Pseudorhizobium banfieldiae: one gene and its partners. The protein of the gene in region 1 interacts with the protein of each later gene in a pairwise test. Links are inferred from orthologs where the notes say so. Each region holds a gene or a part of one and is shown in the gene's direction. Other genes may lie near its edges. The genes, in order: NT26_RS16385, NT26_RS08510 and grxD.

Region 1 (5,183 bases):
GATGCCGATCGCCAGGAGCTCGACGGGCGAGCGGGTCTCGATCTGCTCGATGACCGCGCGAAGGTGCCGCTCCAGATAGTTGCCCGGATTGACGGAGAGCGTCGAGTCGTCGACGGGCGCGCCATCTGAGATCATCATCAGGATCTTGCGTTGCTCCGGCCGGCCGATCAGGCGATTATGCGCCCACATCAGCGCTTCGCCGTCGATATTCTCCTTGAGCAGGCCCTCGCGCATCATCAGCCCGAGGTTGCGGCGCGAGCGACGCCAGGGTGCATCGGCAGACTTGTAGACGATGTGACGGAGATCATTGAGGCGGCCCGGGTTGGCCGGTTTCCCGCTCGCCAGCCAGCTTTCGCGCGATTGCCCACCCTTCCAGGCCTTGGTGGTGAAGCCGAGGATTTCGACCTTGACGCCGCAACGCTCCAGCGTGCGGGCAAGGATATCGGCGCAGGTGGCGGCGACCGTGATCGGGCGCCCACGCATTGAGCCGGAATTGTCCAGCACCAGAGACACGACCGTGTCCCTGAACTGCGTGTCCCGCTCCTTCTTGAAGGAAAGGGGCTGCATCGGATCGATGACCAGGCGCACCAGTCGGGCAGAGTCGAGATAGCCTTCTTCGAGATCGAAATCCCATGAACGGTTCTGCTGCGCCATCAGGCGGCGCTGCAATCGGTTCGCCAGTCGCCCCACAGCCCCCTGGAGATGCGACAGTTGCTTGTCGAGAAAGGCGCGCAGGCGGTCCAGCTCAGCCTCGTCACACAGCTCCTCAGCAAGGACCTCCTCGTCGAATTCCTGCGTGAAGATGCGATAATCGACCTTCTCGTTGAAGTCGTCGAAGGGGCTGTGCGGCCGCTTGGTCTCGCCAGGCGTCTCCGAATGATCGTCCGCCTCATCCGACATCTCGTCGTCGGACATTTCGGCGCCATCCATCTCGCCTTCGTCCATCTCATCGTCGGCAGCTTCGCTCTGCTCCGCCGGCGCGGCATCAGAACCAGCCTCCTCCTCGACCTCCTCGTTCTCGGTCTCGTTGCTGCGCGGCTGCTCGTCGTCGTTCGGGTTCTCCATCTCCTCGGGCTCGGACTCTTCGTCCCCGAGGTCTTCGGCCACCTGCATCGACGAGAGCATGTGGCGCACGAGCTTCCCGAAGGCTTGCTGATCTTCGATGGCTCCCTTCAGGCTGTCGAGATCGGTACCCGCCTTTTCCTCGATGAACGGGCGCCAGAGTTCGAGGACCTTGCCGGCACTTTCCGGTGCCTTGGTGCCGGCGAGCTTCTCGCGCACCAGCATCGCCATGGCTTCTGCCAGCGGCGCGTCGTCCTGGCGCTCGATCCCGGAAAAATTCGCCTTGGCGTATTTCTCGGCATTCATGGAGTTGAGGTTCGCGGCAACGCCCGTCATGCGCAATGCACCGAGCGATTCGACCCGGGCCTGCTCCACGGCATCGAATACGCTACGGGCATCAGAGCCCTGGGGAGAGAGACTCGCATGCGTGCCGGTATCGTGACAGGCGAGTCGCAGCGCCATGGAGTCACCAAGGCCGCGGGTTACCGCGAGCTCATGCGCCGTCGGACGTTTTGATATCTCCGGCAGGCGTATCCGCTCTCCCGCCATTCCGGGACGCTCATTGGCGAAGCTGACCTCGACCTCCGCGTCTCCAGCGATGGAGCGGACACAACCGGTAATCGCCCGGCGCATCGGCTCAGTGTCCACCGGGCCGCCCGACCTGCTCTTCTGGTTGTCTCCGGGGCCTGCCATTCTGATCCTGCCTCAGGCTCCGAGCACGATGTTCGCCGCGCTCTCCTTCAGCTCGACGCCGAAGGCGCGCTGATACTGCTCCGCGACCAGCGTCCGCTCCAGTTCGTCGCACTTATTGAGGAAGGTGATCCGGAAGGCAAATGCCACGTCACCGAAGATCTCGGCATTCTCAGCCCAGGTGATGACGGTACGCGGGCTCATGACCGTCGAAAGATCGCCGTTCATGAAGGCGGAGCGGGTGAGATCTGCGACGCGCACCATCTTCGAGACCGTCTCACGGCCCTCGGCCGTCTTGCCGAAGCTCTTCACCTTGGCGGCAACGATGTCGACTTCCTTGTCGTGCGGCAGGTAGTTCAGCGTCGTGACGATAGACCAGCGGTCCATCTGCGCCTGGTTGATCTGCTGCGTGCCGTGATAGAGGCCGGTCGTGTCGCCAAGGCCGACCGTATTGGCGGTCGCAAACAGGCGGAAGGCCGGATGCGGGCGAATGACCCGGCTCTGGTCGAGAAGCGTCAGGCGGCCCGAGGATTCCAGAACGCGCTGGATTACGAACATCACGTCCGGGCGACCCGCATCATATTCGTCGAAGACGAGCGCGACATTGTGCTGGTACGCCCAGGGCAGGATGCCGTCCTTGAACTCGGTGACCTGCTTGCCATCCTTGAGGACGATCGCGTCCTTGCCGACGAGGTCGATACGGCTGACATGGCTGTCGAGGTTGACGCGCACGCACGGCCAGTTGAGGCGCGCTGCGACCTGCTCGATATGCGTGGACTTGCCGGTACCGTGATAGCCGGAGACCATGACGCGCCGATTGTGCGCGAAACCGGCGAGGATGGCGAGCGTCGTGTCACGATCGAAGAGGTAGTCGGGGTCTAGGTCGGGAACATAGGGGTCGCCGCTGCTATAGGCCGGCACCCTGATGTCGGTGTCGATGCCGAAGACCTCCCGGACGGAGACTGACGTGTCGGGAAGGTTCGAAATATCCAGATCGATCTTGCTCATTATCTCTCCAAGGCGCGAGCCACCGCCCGGCCGCCATATCCTCTGCCATTCGTCGTATCGCTTAGCAGAAACCGGCTTGCTTCAACAACTGATATGCTTGGATTACGGCGCGAAAACGTTCCTCGGAACCCCGGTCGCCGCCATTGGCGTCCGGGTGGTGCTTCTTGACCAGTTGCTTGTAGCGGCTCTTGATCTCGTCCGATGTGGCGCTTGCTGTGAGATCCAGCGTATCGAAGGCCTTGGCCTCCAGCGTCTTCAGCTTGCGTGCCTGCGGACGGGGCCGCGAGCCCTGTCCCTGGGACACGAAGCCGAAGGGATCCTTGATCCTGTTGTGTGAGGCGGCGGAGCCGGAACGCATGGTGGAGTGAAGCGGCGCGGTCTTCGATGCCTTGTTCACCCCCATCGTCCAGGTCGGCCGGTGACCGGTTATCGCTTCCTTCTGGTAGCGGGCGATCTCGCTGTCGGAGAGACCCGAGAAGTAGTTGTAGCCCTTGTTGTAGTCCTTCACATGCTCGAAGCAGAAGAGAAAGAACTGCCCCTCGGCATTGCGCCCGACCGGCGCCCGGTGAACGCCGGGCTTGTCGCATCCATCCCACTGGCACACCGGCGCCTCCACGGCAGTTTCCTGCTGCGGCTTCCGGCGCGTGCGAATGCGATCGAAGTATTTGGAATCGAGTTTCATACGGGCTCATTATGGGGTTCGGGCAGAGGCGCTACAAGAATTGACAAAGCGGTTTCTTGCTGGTTTCTGGGTAGCCCCCTTTCCCTGTCCTGGAGGCGATATGTCCATCAAAGCCCAGATCGAATCACTCCTCCAGGAGGGACTGCATCCGGAGCAGATCGAGGTGATCAACGAAAGCCATCAGCATGCCGGCCATCAGCCGGGTTTCGACGGCGCCGGAGAAACGCACGTGCGGGTCAGGATCGTCGCCATGCAGTTCGGCGGCATGAGCCGGCTGCAGCGCCACCGGGCCGTCAACGACCTCTTGAAGCCCGTGCTGGATGCGGGACTGCACGCCCTGGCGATCGAGGCCGCGGCACCGGGAGAGCCCCGACGGTGGTAAGCCTCATTCGGCGGGAAGGTTCACCTCCGCCGGTCGGATCCTCAAGCGGGTAATCCGGTTTTTCTCGCGCTTCATGATGATGAAGCGCTTGCCATAGAAGGTGAAGGCCTGCCGCTCCCGCGGGATCAGCTTCGATTCGTGGATCACCAGGCCCGCGATCGTGGTCGCCTCGTCGTCGGGCAGGTTCCAGTCGAGCGCCCGGTTCAGGTCGCGGATCGGGACCGATCCGTCGACGATGATAGAGCCGTCGGCCTCCTGCCGCACGCCTTCAATCTCCAGGTCGTGCTCATCGGAAATGTCCCCGACGATTTCCTCGAGGATATCCTCGAGCGTGACGATGCCCTGCACTTCTCCATACTCGTCCACGACAACGGCAAAGTGGACCTTGCGGCGAAGAAACGCGTTGAGCTGGTCCTTCAGCGTCGTGCTGTCCGGGACGAACCACGGCTTCTGGGCAATCTTGACGATGTCAAGGTTCTCCGGCTCGACATTCGGCTCTGCCAACGCCCGCAGGAGATCTTTGGCATGGACGACGCCGATAATGTTCTCCGTCGAGTTCCGCCAGACAGGCATGCGGGTAAACGGGCTCTCCAGAACCGTCCTGACCGCTACCTCAGGCGGATCGTCGGCATTGACGGCCCTCATGACGGTGCGATGTTTCATGACGTCGGAGACTTCGAGCTCCTCCAGGTCAAGAAGGCCGCCGACACGGTCGCGATCCGCCTTCTTGAAGCCGCCCTCGCGGTGAAGATGGTCGAGCGCACTCCGAAGCTCCTCATGGGCGGAGAGCATGGACCCTTCGCTCGAGAGGTTGATCCCCACCAGGGAGAGCAGCCCGCGGACGAGGGCGTTAACCCCGCTTGAGAGGGGACCGACCACGACCACGAAGAGACGCACCACCGGCGCCACCACCATCGCGAAGCGGTCTGGCGAGGAGATTGCCCAGCTCTTGGGAAGCACTTCCGAGAAGATCACCAGCAGGACCGTCATCAGAAGCGTGGCGAACGCCACACCCGAATCTCCGAACAGGCCGAGGAAGAGACTGGTGGCGAGCGACGACGCCAGGATGTTCACCAGGTTGTTTCCGATCAGAAGTGCGCCAATCAGGCGGTCGCGACGCCTGATCAGGGATGCGACCACGCCGGCCCGTTGATCGCCGTTGGCCTCGAGCGTGTGCATTCGCGCCGGAGAGGCTGCCGTAAGCGCCGTCTCGGAACCGGAGAAGAAAGCGGAGGCGCCGATCAGAACGAGGATCGAGACGACCGTTAGCCAGTATTCCGAGAGCACGGAGACAAAGGTTTCCATCATCAGGATCGCATGTCCTCCAGGAAGCTGGCGACCTCCGATGGCGGCACGTCA
Region 2 (5,251 bases), 1.6 Mb from region 1 along the record:
GTCTCTACACAATGGCACTTTGCGGTGGTGCGGCCGCGGCCGCGGGGCTGACGCTCCCGGTCGAACATGCGCTCGGCAACTGGCTGGGCGGTGCCTTGGCCATCTGGGCGCTGCCGGCGGCGATTGCCGCGCTCGTCTGGTTGCCGCAGGTGGTGCGGGCAGGACGTCACGACAGGCGTGTCAGCAAGCGGGTCGTCGGTCTCTGGCGAGACAGGCTCGCCTGGCAGGTAACACTCTATATGGGGCTCCAGTCCGCATTGGCCTATTGCGTCTTCGGGTGGCTGGTCCCGATCTTGCGCGAAAGGGGACTGGACGGGATCGCGGCCGGTGGCATTGTTTCGGTCTCGGTCATGGTGCAGGCCGCAGCATGCTTGGTCGTGCCGCACATCGCAGTGCGGGGAAAGGACCAGCGGGTCGTCAACGCGGCGCTCTGCGTCATTTCGGTTGGCGCGCTTCTTGGTCTCCTGTTTGCGCCGCTGTCGATGGTCTGGCTATGGGCGGTACTGCAAGGTATCGGGCAGGGTGGACTGATTGCCGCCGCCATGACCAATATCGTGCTGCGCTCTCCTGATCCGCTGATTGCGTCCCATCTGTCGGGCATGGCCCAATGTGTCGGATATCTCCTAGCATCAATCGGTCCACTTATCGTCGGCTTCATTCGCGGTTGGACAGGTAGCTTCGCGGCCACGTCCGTGCTCTTTGCCGCGCTCGGCCTGGGCGCCGCAGTGAACGGCTGGCTCGCCGGCCGCGCGAAATATGTCAACGTAAGGGTGGAGGAGACGGCTGTCTCGTAAGAAGCGGGAAACCAATGCAGCCTCCGAGAGGACTTTCCGCCTTCGCTGCAAAATTGATGACGAGATACTCGCCACGGCGCGCGAGGGCCCCATATCTATTTTTCGGCGAGGCTGGACGGGGTACTTGAGAACCCCATCACGATGATTTCAGGACGGAGGGTTTATTGATGCATTCGATTATCAGGACGGCCGGACTCGCACTTGCGCTGGCCTTGGCAACAGAAACGGCGTTTGCGCAGGTCGTCGTGTCATCCAAGATCGACACTGAAGGAGGCGTTCTTGGAAACATCATCCTGAAGGTGCTGGACGCCAATGGTATCCCAACCACCGATCGGATTCAGTTGGGGGCGACACCGGTCGTGCGCTCCGCGATCACTGCTGGAGAGATAGACATCTACCCGGAATATACCGGCAACGCCGCATTCTTTTTCGAAAAGGCGGAGGATCCAGCCTGGAAGAATGCGGACCAGGCTTATACCCTCGCAAAGCAGCTTGACTACGATGCCAACAAGATTGTCTGGTTGACGCCGTCGCCCGCGAACAACACCTGGGCAATCGCCGTACGCAAGGATCTCGCGGAAGAAAACAACCTCAAGACCTTGTCCGACTTCGGTGCCTATGTCGCCGGTGGGGGAGAGGTCAAGCTCGCCGCTTCGTCGGAATTCGTGAACTCCGCCGCAGCCTTGCCGGCTTTCCAGTCGACTTACGGGTTCACGCTGCAGCCGGAGCAACTGATCACGCTCTCCGGCGGTGACACCGCAGCGACGATCGCGGCAGCCGCCAACCAGACCAATGGCGCCAATGCGGCGATGGTCTACGGGACCGACGGGGGCATCGCGCCATCAGGTCTCGTGGTGCTGGATGACGACAAGGGTGTGCAGCCCGTCTATCAGCCGGCCCCAATCGTGCGAGAATCGGTGCTGCAGGAGCATCCGGAGATCGAAACTCTTCTTCAGCCGGTTTTCGAGAAGCTCGACCTCGTGACGCTTCAGGATCTGAACGGACGCGTGCAGGTGGGCGGCGAACCGGCCAAGGCTGTCGCCGAGGACTTCCTGACGAGCAACGGCTTCCTGAAATAGTTGTCTGCTTCTCGCAGCGATGCCAACATGCGGCCATGACCGGGCGAGCCGACAGGACTGGCGAGTGACCACACGGATCGACAAGCTCGGCATTGCGATCGCGTTACTCGTCGCCCTGGGCATCGCTTCCCCATTTGCGACAGTCAGGGCGAACAGAATCGTGCAGGGCGAGGCAGTCGGCCTTTTGTCTGCTTTGCCCGCATGGGCGGCCGGGGCGATTCTTGCCCTGGCGACTCTCGCTGCTCTATCCGGCCTCCTGGTCACCCGGACGTCGATGCGCCTCCCTATGGCTGTCATGGCCATCGTAGCGATCTTCCTCGGCATCGGCCTTGCGGGGCAGTTCCTGGAGCCGGACGGTAACAGCTATGCCCGCATTTCCCCTGCCTCGGGGTTCTGGATCCTGTTCCTCGCGCTCGCTCTCCTTGCGATCGATGCCATAGCGCGCTCGAGTCCGCGCCCCGTGGTGCGGCTCCTCTACCTCGTCGCGACAGCGGCAACGCTGATGGTCGTCCTGTTGTCCGGTGTCTGGAATGATCTCTCGATCATGAAGGAATACGCCGCTCGTGCCGACGTCTTCTGGACCGAAATGACGCGGCATCTTCTGCTGGCGCTGGGCTCCCTTGCTGCCGCGACCGTCGTGGGGCTTCCGGTGGGTGTTTTCTGCGAGAGAACGCCTGCCGTCAGATCCGCCATGCTCAACACGCTGAACCTGATCCAGACCATCCCTTCCATTGCGCTTTTCGGCATTCTCATCGGTCCACTGGGCTGGATTGCAGCCAATGTTCCTGGAGCGTCGGCGGTCGGCATTCGCGGCATCGGTGCGGCTCCGGCCTTCGTCGCACTCTTCCTTTACTCGCTCCTTCCGGTGGTCGCCAACACAGTGGCGGGACTTGATGGAGTGCCGAGGGTCACGCGGGAGGCGGCGAGGGGCCTCGGCATGACGTCGGCCCAGCGGCTCTTCCGGATAGACCTCCCGCTGGCTCTGCCCGTGATCCTGACTGCCGTCAGGATCGTCCTCGTCCAGAACATCGGACTTGCGACGGTGGCTGCCCTGATCGGAGGAGGAGGTCTGGGAACCTTCGTCTTCCAGGGGCTTGGGCAGACGGCTACGGACCTCGTTCTGCTGGGAGCCTTGCCGACAGTGATGCTCGCCTTTGCCTCGGCGGTCGTCTTCGATGCTTTGAGCGAAATGACTGCGTCACGCACACAGGGAGGAAGGACCTGATGATCGAAATAGAGTCCGTCACAAAGCTCTATGACGGAAGGCCGGTGGTGGACGACGTCTCCATGGTGGTGGCGCCGCATACCATATCGGTGATCGTCGGCACCTCCGGATCGGGAAAGACCACACTGTTGCGGATGATCAACCGGCTGGTGGAGCGGGATGCAGGTTCGATCCGGATCGACGGCGAGGACAACCGGTCGATCCCCGGCCACGAACTCCGCCGCCGCATCGGCTATGCCATCCAGGGGCACGGGCTCTTCCCGCACCGGACGGTCTTCGAGAACATCGCCACGGTGCCTAGGTTGCTGGGGTGGGATGCTGCACGGATCGATGCAAAGGCGACGGAGCTCCTGTCGCTCTTTCAGCTTGACCCCGAGATCTTCGGGCCTCGCTACCCGCACCAGCTTTCAGGTGGCGAGCAGCAGCGCGTCGGCGTTGCGCGGGCACTTGCGGCCGAGCCAAACATATTGCTCATGGACGAACCCTTCGGTGCGCTCGACCCGATTATCCGGGCGAAGGCTCAGGACGATCTGCTGACCATCCAACAGCATTTCTCCACCACCATCATCCTGGTCACACACGACATGGAGGAAGCCTTTCGGCTCGCTGACAAGATTGCGGTGATGGATGGTGGCCGGCTTCTTCAGTACGGACGCCCGAACGAACTTGTGCGGCGGCCGGCCACGCCATTCGTCGAGGCGCTGATCGGTACGGCAGAGCGTCCCTATCGCCTGCTGGCGCTCGCCACGCTCGAGGATGCGGTCGAGGCGGGAGAGGCCGAGGGCCCCGCCATGCCGATGCGGACAAGCCAGAAGGATGCGCTCGCAGAACTTCTATGGTCGCGTCGGGAGGCCCTGCCGGTGGTGGCGGGTGACGGCAGCCCGGCGGGTCGAGTCACCCTGGAAGCGCTCCTGAGGCGCGCGGGCGGTACGGGATGAAGAAATGGCTGCCACGCACTCTCCGTCTTGTCCTGTTCGGATTGCTGGTTGCGTTTCTTCTGGCGCCGCAGAGCTTCGAACCTCTTCTCAAGCCGCTCGTGCAGCGAAACGCGCCGGCCATCTACAATCAGGGCAGCCTGTTACTGCTAACCACCCAACACCTTCTGACGGTTGCGATCGCGATCACTGCGGCTGCGATTGTCGCGATCGGTCTGGCGATCCTGGTGAGCCGGCCAGTGGGACGCGAATTCCTTCCATTGTCGCGAAGCCTGGTCAACATCGGCCAGACATTTCCCCCCGTCGCCGTCCTCGCTCTCGCCGTACCGATCTTCGGGTTCGGCGAGAAGCCGACCTTGATCGCACTCTTCCTCTATGGCCTGCTGCCGATCTTCGAGAATACTCTGACCGGGCTGACGACACTGCCTCAGCCGGTCATGGAAGCGGCCCGCGGTACGGGAATGACCGATTGGCAGCGTCTGCTGAGGGTCGAACTGCCGCTCGCCTTGCCGATCATTCTCGCCGGTATCCGCTTGTCCGTCGTGATCAGCCTTGCGACGGCCACGATAGGATCGACCGTGGCGGCCAAGACCCTGGGTGAAGTGATTATCGCCGGGCTTCAGTCCAACAACCTCGCCTTCGTGGTGCAGGGTGGGTTGATCGTGGGGGCATTGGCGGTGCTGATATATGACGCATTGGCCGCACTGGAGCGCCGAGTGGCGGTACGGCTTTAGCGAGCCGCCACCGTCCGTGGCTTCTCATCGACGAAAGGTACCGTGATGTCCGTCCAGCGCTTTAGTTTCTACGTCCTGCTGGTCCTGGTGACGATCGCATTCGTCGCGGTCATCTTGCCGTTCTATTCTGCCATCTTCTGGGCCGTCGTCCTGGCGATCATCTTCTTTCCCGTGCATGCCAGGCTGGAGGCCTGGGTGGGTGAGCGCCGGAACCTGGCGGCAGTGCTGTCCGTCACCATCTGCGTCTGCCTTGTCATTATACCGGGGATGGTGATCCTGAGTTCGCTGGTGAGGGAAGGAAACAACCTCTATCAGCAGATAGACACCGGCCAAATCGATATCAGACGCATCCTTCAGCAATTGCAGAACTCCCTCCCGGAATTCGTGAGAGAGCCGATCGAAAGCCTCGAATTGATGGGTTTCGATGAGATTAGAGACCGAGTTGCGTCGGTCTTCATGGAGGGTGGCCGGTTCTTCGCCGGCA
Region 3 (5,218 bases), 1.5 Mb from region 1 along the record:
AGGTGGAAAGCAGGCCGTTGCCGAGTGCTGGCGCAATATTACGGCCACGGGTGCAGAACCGCTTGCCGCAACCGATAACCTGAACTTCGGCAACCCAGAGAAGCCGGAGATCATGGGACAACTCGTGGGCGCGATCCAGGGCATTGGCGAAGCCTGTCGCGCCCTCGACTTCCCGATCGTGTCTGGCAATGTTTCGCTCTACAATGAGACAAACGGCATCGCCATCCTCCCGACCCCCACCATTGCCGGCGTCGGACTGCTACCCGACTGGTCGAAAATGGCACGCATCGGCGACATGAGAGACGGCGACGTGTTGATCATGATCGGAACGGACGGCAGCCATCTCGGGCAGTCGATCTACCTGCGTGACGTTCTGGGTTCAACGGAAGGTCCCGCTCCTTCGGTCGATCTCGACGCTGAACGTCGCAACGGCGATCTCGTACGTGGCCTCATCCGCAACGGTCAGGTATCAGCCTGCCACGACATCTCCGACGGCGGCCTGCTCCTCGCGCTGGCGGAGATGGCGATGGCTGCTACGAAGGGCATGCGGATCAATCTTGCGGATCAGCGTGGGCCCGCGCATGCGCTTCTGTTCGGCGAAGATCAGGCCCGCTATGTCCTAGCGGTCCCGGCCGACCTCGCCAATTTCGTCGAGGCCAGCGCTGAAAGCGCCGGCGTTCCGTTCCGAAAGCTCGGCATGGCGGGAGGCGACCGATTGGTTGTAGACGACCTCGTGGATGTCAGCGTTCCTGACTTGGTCAATGCCAACGAAAGCTGGTTCCCTGGCTTCATGAACTGAACCCTCAGGACTCGCATCCTTTGACCGCCGCTGCCGTTTTTGGCACTCTGGCTGAGAAGCTGCGACTCAGCGGAATGAGATAACGAGAAGGACCACATCATGCCCATGAACCCGGGAGACATCGAAGACATGATCAAGGCCGGGATCCCCGGAGCCAAGGTCACGATCCGGGATCTGGCGGGCGATGGTGACCATTACGCGGCGGAAGTCGTCGCTGAAGCTTTCCGCGGCAAGACCCGCGTTCAGCAGCACCAGATGGTTTACGACGCCCTCAAGGGACACATGGGTGGAACGCTGCATGCGCTTGCGCTCCAGACTTCGGCGCCGGCCTAGGAATGCATCAGCGCCGGCCTGATCGGCGCGCCTCATCCATCAACCGTTTTGATCGGATCCATCGGTTCCCGGTGCTGGTAATTGCACCGATGCGTGCTATTTAAGCACTAGACGATCCGGGCCTTGAACCCGGCAAGCTAAGGATATCGACATGAGTGGCATTAACGAATTCATCGACAACGAGGTGAAGACGAACGACGTCGTTCTCTTCATGAAGGGCACACCGCAGTTCCCGCAATGCGGTTTCTCCGGCCAAGTCGTGCAGATCCTCGATTACCTCGGTCTCGACTACAAGGGCGTCAACGTGCTGGCGGACCAGGAAATCCGCGAAGGCATCAAGCAGTATTCGAACTGGCCGACCATTCCTCAGCTCTACGTCAAGGGCGAGTTCGTCGGCGGCTGTGACATCGTTCGCGAGATGTTCCAGTCTGGTGAACTGCAGAGCCATCTCCAGGACAACGGCATCACCACGCGCGGCGCCGCATAGCGTCATCCACATTTCCCATACTGGATCTATTGCCAAGGCGCCGTGCATGCGGCGCTTTCTCTTTATATGGAATTTTCATTGTGACGATTAAACCCATTTCACCGACCGACCGCCTCGGCGGCATGGGCCGAGTCGAATTCATCGGCCTGATGGCCATGCTCATGGCGCTCAACGCGCTGGCGATCGACATCATGCTGCCCGGCTTGCAGCAGATCGGCGCCGCGCTCGGGGTCGAGAACGAGAACCATCGGCAGTACGTTGTTTCCGCCTATCTGTTCGGCTTCGGACTAGCACAGCTTGCGTACGGACCGGTTTCGGATCGCTTCGGGCGACGCAAGCCGATGCTTTTCGGCCTCGCGGTATACGTCATCTCGTCCCTGGCCGTGGTCGCCGTACCATCCTTCGCCGGCCTGCTCGCCCTCCGCTTCATCCAGGGCATCGGCTCCGCCGCAATGCGCGTGATCACGATCTCGATCGTCCGTGATATCTATGGAGGACGGGCGATGGCCGAGGTCATGTCGCTGATCATGATGGTCTTCATGGTCGTTCCGGTCATCGCGCCCGGCACGGGACAGATCATCCTTCTGTTTGGCGACTGGCACCTGATCTTCGTCTTCATGGCGTTGGTCGCCCTGGCGGTGGCGGGGTGGATGTATATTCGCTTACCCGAAACACTGCATCAGGAGGATGTCCGACCCTTTACCGTCACGTCGGTCCTCGACGGCTTCCGAATCGTTCTCACCAATCGCGTCGCCCTCTGCTACACGATTGCGAGCATGTTCATCTTCGGCGCACTCTTCGGCTTCATCAACTCGGCCCAGCAGGTCTATGTCGGCATATACGGACTTGGCGTGTGGTTCTCCGCGGCCTTCGCAGCCGTCGCCGTCTTCATGGCCTTTTCGTCCTTCGTCAACGCCCGGCTGGTCGGTCGGTTCGGCATGCGGGGCCTCTCCCATGCCTCGCTGCTCGGCTTTATCGGCATCACCTGCCTCTGGCTGCTGGTCCAGGTCTTCGGGCCGCAGCCCATGCCCTTCCCGCTCTTTCTCGCGTTCTTCGCTCTGGCAATGTTCCAGTTCGGCTGGATCGGCTCGAACTTCAATTCGCTTGCCATGGAGCCGCTGGGCCATGTGGCGGGAACGGCATCGTCCGTTCTGGGATTCATGGGCACGATCGGCGGCGGGATGATTGGGGCAATGATCGGTCAGGCATTCGACGGTACGGCCCTGCCCATGGTCGCCGGATTTTTCGCCGTCTCCATAGTAGGCCTTGTCTTCGTACTGATCGCAGAAAAAGGCCGCCTGTTCCGGGCCCAGAACCCGCGCGTCTGATCGCGCGGGCATTCGTAGCGGAGTGGCGCGTGACCCCTCCGTTATACTCCAAGGATCTCCCGGCGCAGCATCTGCCAGCTGTCCTCGTCGGTCGCGACCAATAGACCACCGTCGACATGATGCGGGAGATAAGCGGAACCGTCGAACCGAGCGACATGTCCGCCCGCTTCCTGTGCGATCAGTGTTCCTGCGAGATGATCCCAGGGCATCAACCTGTTATACATGGCGAAGTGCACGTGTCCGCCGCTGAAGGTGCGATACTCGTGGGCAGCGCAACGGTAGCTCGCTACGAAGCGCACCTTCGCCAGGTTCCCGAGCACGCGTTCGCGCACCTCGCCGTAGAAATAGCCGGTGGATGCCATCCCCACCATGGTCTCGATAGGCGCAGGATCGGCGGCCGCAAGACGCGTTGCTTCTCCATCAGGACGCCGCAGGTAGGCACCCGAACCCTTCTCGGCAATCACCCAGTCGTCGCCCATGGGGTCGTAGATGATCCCCGCCACTGTCTCACCCTTCCAGACCACCGATGCCATCACACCGAAGGCGGGAATGCCAGAGGCGAAGTTGAACGTGCCATCGATCGGATCGACGACAACCGCCAACTCGGCGTCTGCCAGTCCGTGAAGAATCGCCGGATCGGCAGCGACAGATTCCTCCCCCACGAACAGTGCATCCGGCGCGAGCAAGGCTATGGCACGGCGGAGATGCCTTTCCGCCGCCTCATCCGCCTCCGTTACGAGATCGGTAGGTTCGCTCTTCGCCCGGATGTCGCCGGCTCCCAGCTTGCGAAATCGAGGACGTATTTCCTGGATCGCCGCGTCCTGCAATAGACTTGCGAGGGCGCCCACATCTATAATGCTCGTCAACTGAATCTCCGCAGTGGATCTCGATGGGAATCGTTGCCTGCGAGGGGTGTACTATTCCAGCCCCAGAAGTACAGCGACATCCAGACGCAGCACTATTGTCTGCGGCGTGAATCAGGCATGATCGCGAAAACGACACAATTTCGGAGTGCGCCAGCTGATGTTATCCAGGCGATCGCTAATTTCCACGGCATCCGTCCTGCTGGCCGCCACTACCCTCCCCCCTGAGGCAACCGCGAAGAAGCGGCCCCCACCTCCTGCGGGTCAGGTTTATCTCTTCCGTGGACTGGCTGATATCTTCTCCACAGGCCTGAATACACTGGGAAAGCAACTGACTGCGGAAGGAGTTGATGCACAGGTTCTATCGCTCCCCAATGCCGCGAGGTTTGCGAAAGAAATCGCGGACCGCTACCGCAAGTCGAAGCGGGCCCGGCCAATCATCCTGATCGGGCATTCTCTTGGCGCTGACGTAACGTTCTCCATCGCAACCGCGTTGCAGCCACTGAAGATCCCCGTCGGATTGATCATCAGCTTCGACCCTACAGGCAAAGGCCCCGTACCAAGTAACGTCCGCAAGACGATCAACTTCTACACCGGAGGCGGCAATATGTGGGCGCCGGTCGTTCCTGCACCGGGGTTCAGGGGCGACCTCGCCAACATCAATGTCCGGCAGGGAGAAGCGGCTGTGAAGGGCATCGGCCACTTCAACATCGAGAAGAGCCCGGAATTGCATGCGCGCGCCATCAAGGAGGTCAAGGCGGCATTGCGCCGACGCTGAGGCCTAGAAAACGCCCGGGACCAGTCTCTTGGTACGTGCACAATAGGCGTCGTATTCTAGGCCGAAAGTCTCTCGCATCATCGCCTCCTCACGTGACTGGCGCACGGCATAGAGAGCCAGTATTGCGGCGAGGCCTGCGAGGCCGGCGATCCAGTTTGGAATCAGGAAAGCCTGCGCCGTTCCCCACAACAGAAATGATGCATACATCGGATGGCGCACATGGGCGTAGACCCCCTGGGTCACCAACTGGTGCCCCTCCCTCACTTCGAGTGTCACCGACCAATTCCTGCCGAGATCCTTGTGGCTGCGTCTGAAGAGCCAGAGAAATGCCGCCCCGGAGACCACGCCCAAGACAATCGGCACCAAGCCTTGCTGACGGTCAGCAACACCTGAGAGCACACCCAGACGCCAGAGGATCGGCAAGAGCGCGAGTCCGACCCCACAGGCCAGCAGCAGCGTGATATCGAGCGCAGTCCGTTTATCCACCGCCGTCCTCTGCCGCCTGGCGCGACGCATTGCCGGATAGCGCATGGCGCACCAGGCCAGCAGCATCAGCGCCCAGAGGATGAAGGAAAATCTACTCATGGGGAGCCTTTGTCCGGTTGTGCTCGGCCCGCGGTTGATCATTAC

What was found.
Region 2: the proteins of NT26_RS16385 (region 1) and NT26_RS08510 interact in binary tests that used the Escherichia coli proteins (3 or more experiments, as listed by UniProt). The link is inferred for Pseudorhizobium banfieldiae from one-to-one orthologs.
Region 3: the proteins of NT26_RS16385 (region 1) and grxD interact in binary tests that used the Escherichia coli proteins (3 or more experiments, as listed by UniProt). The link is inferred for Pseudorhizobium banfieldiae from one-to-one orthologs.

Annotation. Positions count from the first base shown.
Region 1 is NZ_FO082820.1:3,358,533-3,363,715, forward strand. What follows is about bases 2,268-5,183. They hold NT26_RS16385 (BolA family protein), read left to right. Parts: upstream 2,268-3,542; coding sequence 3,543-3,824; downstream 3,825-5,183. Other genes in these bases: cobS (cobaltochelatase subunit CobS), read right to left, coding at 2,268-2,760; NT26_RS16380 (J domain-containing protein), read right to left, coding at 2,822-3,442; NT26_RS16390 (HlyC/CorC family transporter), read right to left, coding at 3,828-5,132; aroB (3-dehydroquinate synthase), read right to left, coding at 5,132-5,183. Also shown: cobaltochelatase subunit CobT, read right to left, coding at 1-1,755; more of cobS, read right to left, coding at 1,768-2,267. UniProt on the Escherichia coli protein: Transcriptional regulator that plays an important role in general stress response. Has many effects on cell morphology, cell growth and cell division. Acts by regulating the transcription of many genes, including dacA (PBP-5), dacC (PBP-6), ampC and mreB.
Region 2 is NZ_FO082820.1:1,713,059-1,718,309, forward strand. Bases 1,012-3,995 are described here. They hold NT26_RS08510 (ABC transporter permease), read left to right. Parts: upstream 1,012-1,892; coding sequence 1,893-3,098; downstream 3,099-3,995. Other genes in these bases: osmF (glycine betaine ABC transporter substrate-binding protein OsmF), read left to right, coding at 1,012-1,873; NT26_RS08515 (ABC transporter ATP-binding protein), read left to right, coding at 3,098-3,995. Outside these bases: NT26_RS08500 (CynX/NimT family MFS transporter), read left to right, coding at 1-794; more of osmF, read left to right, coding at 962-1,011; more of NT26_RS08515, read left to right, coding at 3,996-4,036; NT26_RS08520 (ABC transporter permease), read left to right, coding at 4,033-4,767; NT26_RS08525 (AI-2E family transporter), read left to right, coding at 4,813-5,251.
Region 3 is NZ_FO082820.1:1,822,617-1,827,834, forward strand. Bases 1-2,951 are described here. They hold grxD (Grx4 family monothiol glutaredoxin), read left to right. Parts: upstream 1-1,283; coding sequence 1,284-1,619; downstream 1,620-2,951. Other genes in these bases: purL (phosphoribosylformylglycinamidine synthase subunit PurL), read left to right, coding at 1-799; NT26_RS09025 (BolA family protein), read left to right, coding at 899-1,132; NT26_RS09035 (multidrug effflux MFS transporter), read left to right, coding at 1,742-2,947. In the rest of the region: NT26_RS09040 (inositol monophosphatase family protein), read right to left, coding at 2,989-3,813; NT26_RS09045 (thioesterase domain-containing protein), read left to right, coding at 3,971-4,588; NT26_RS09050 (protein-S-isoprenylcysteine O-methyltransferase), read right to left, coding at 4,592-5,173; NT26_RS09055 (hypothetical protein), read right to left, coding at 5,166-5,218. UniProt on the Escherichia coli protein: Monothiol glutaredoxin involved in the biogenesis of iron-sulfur clusters.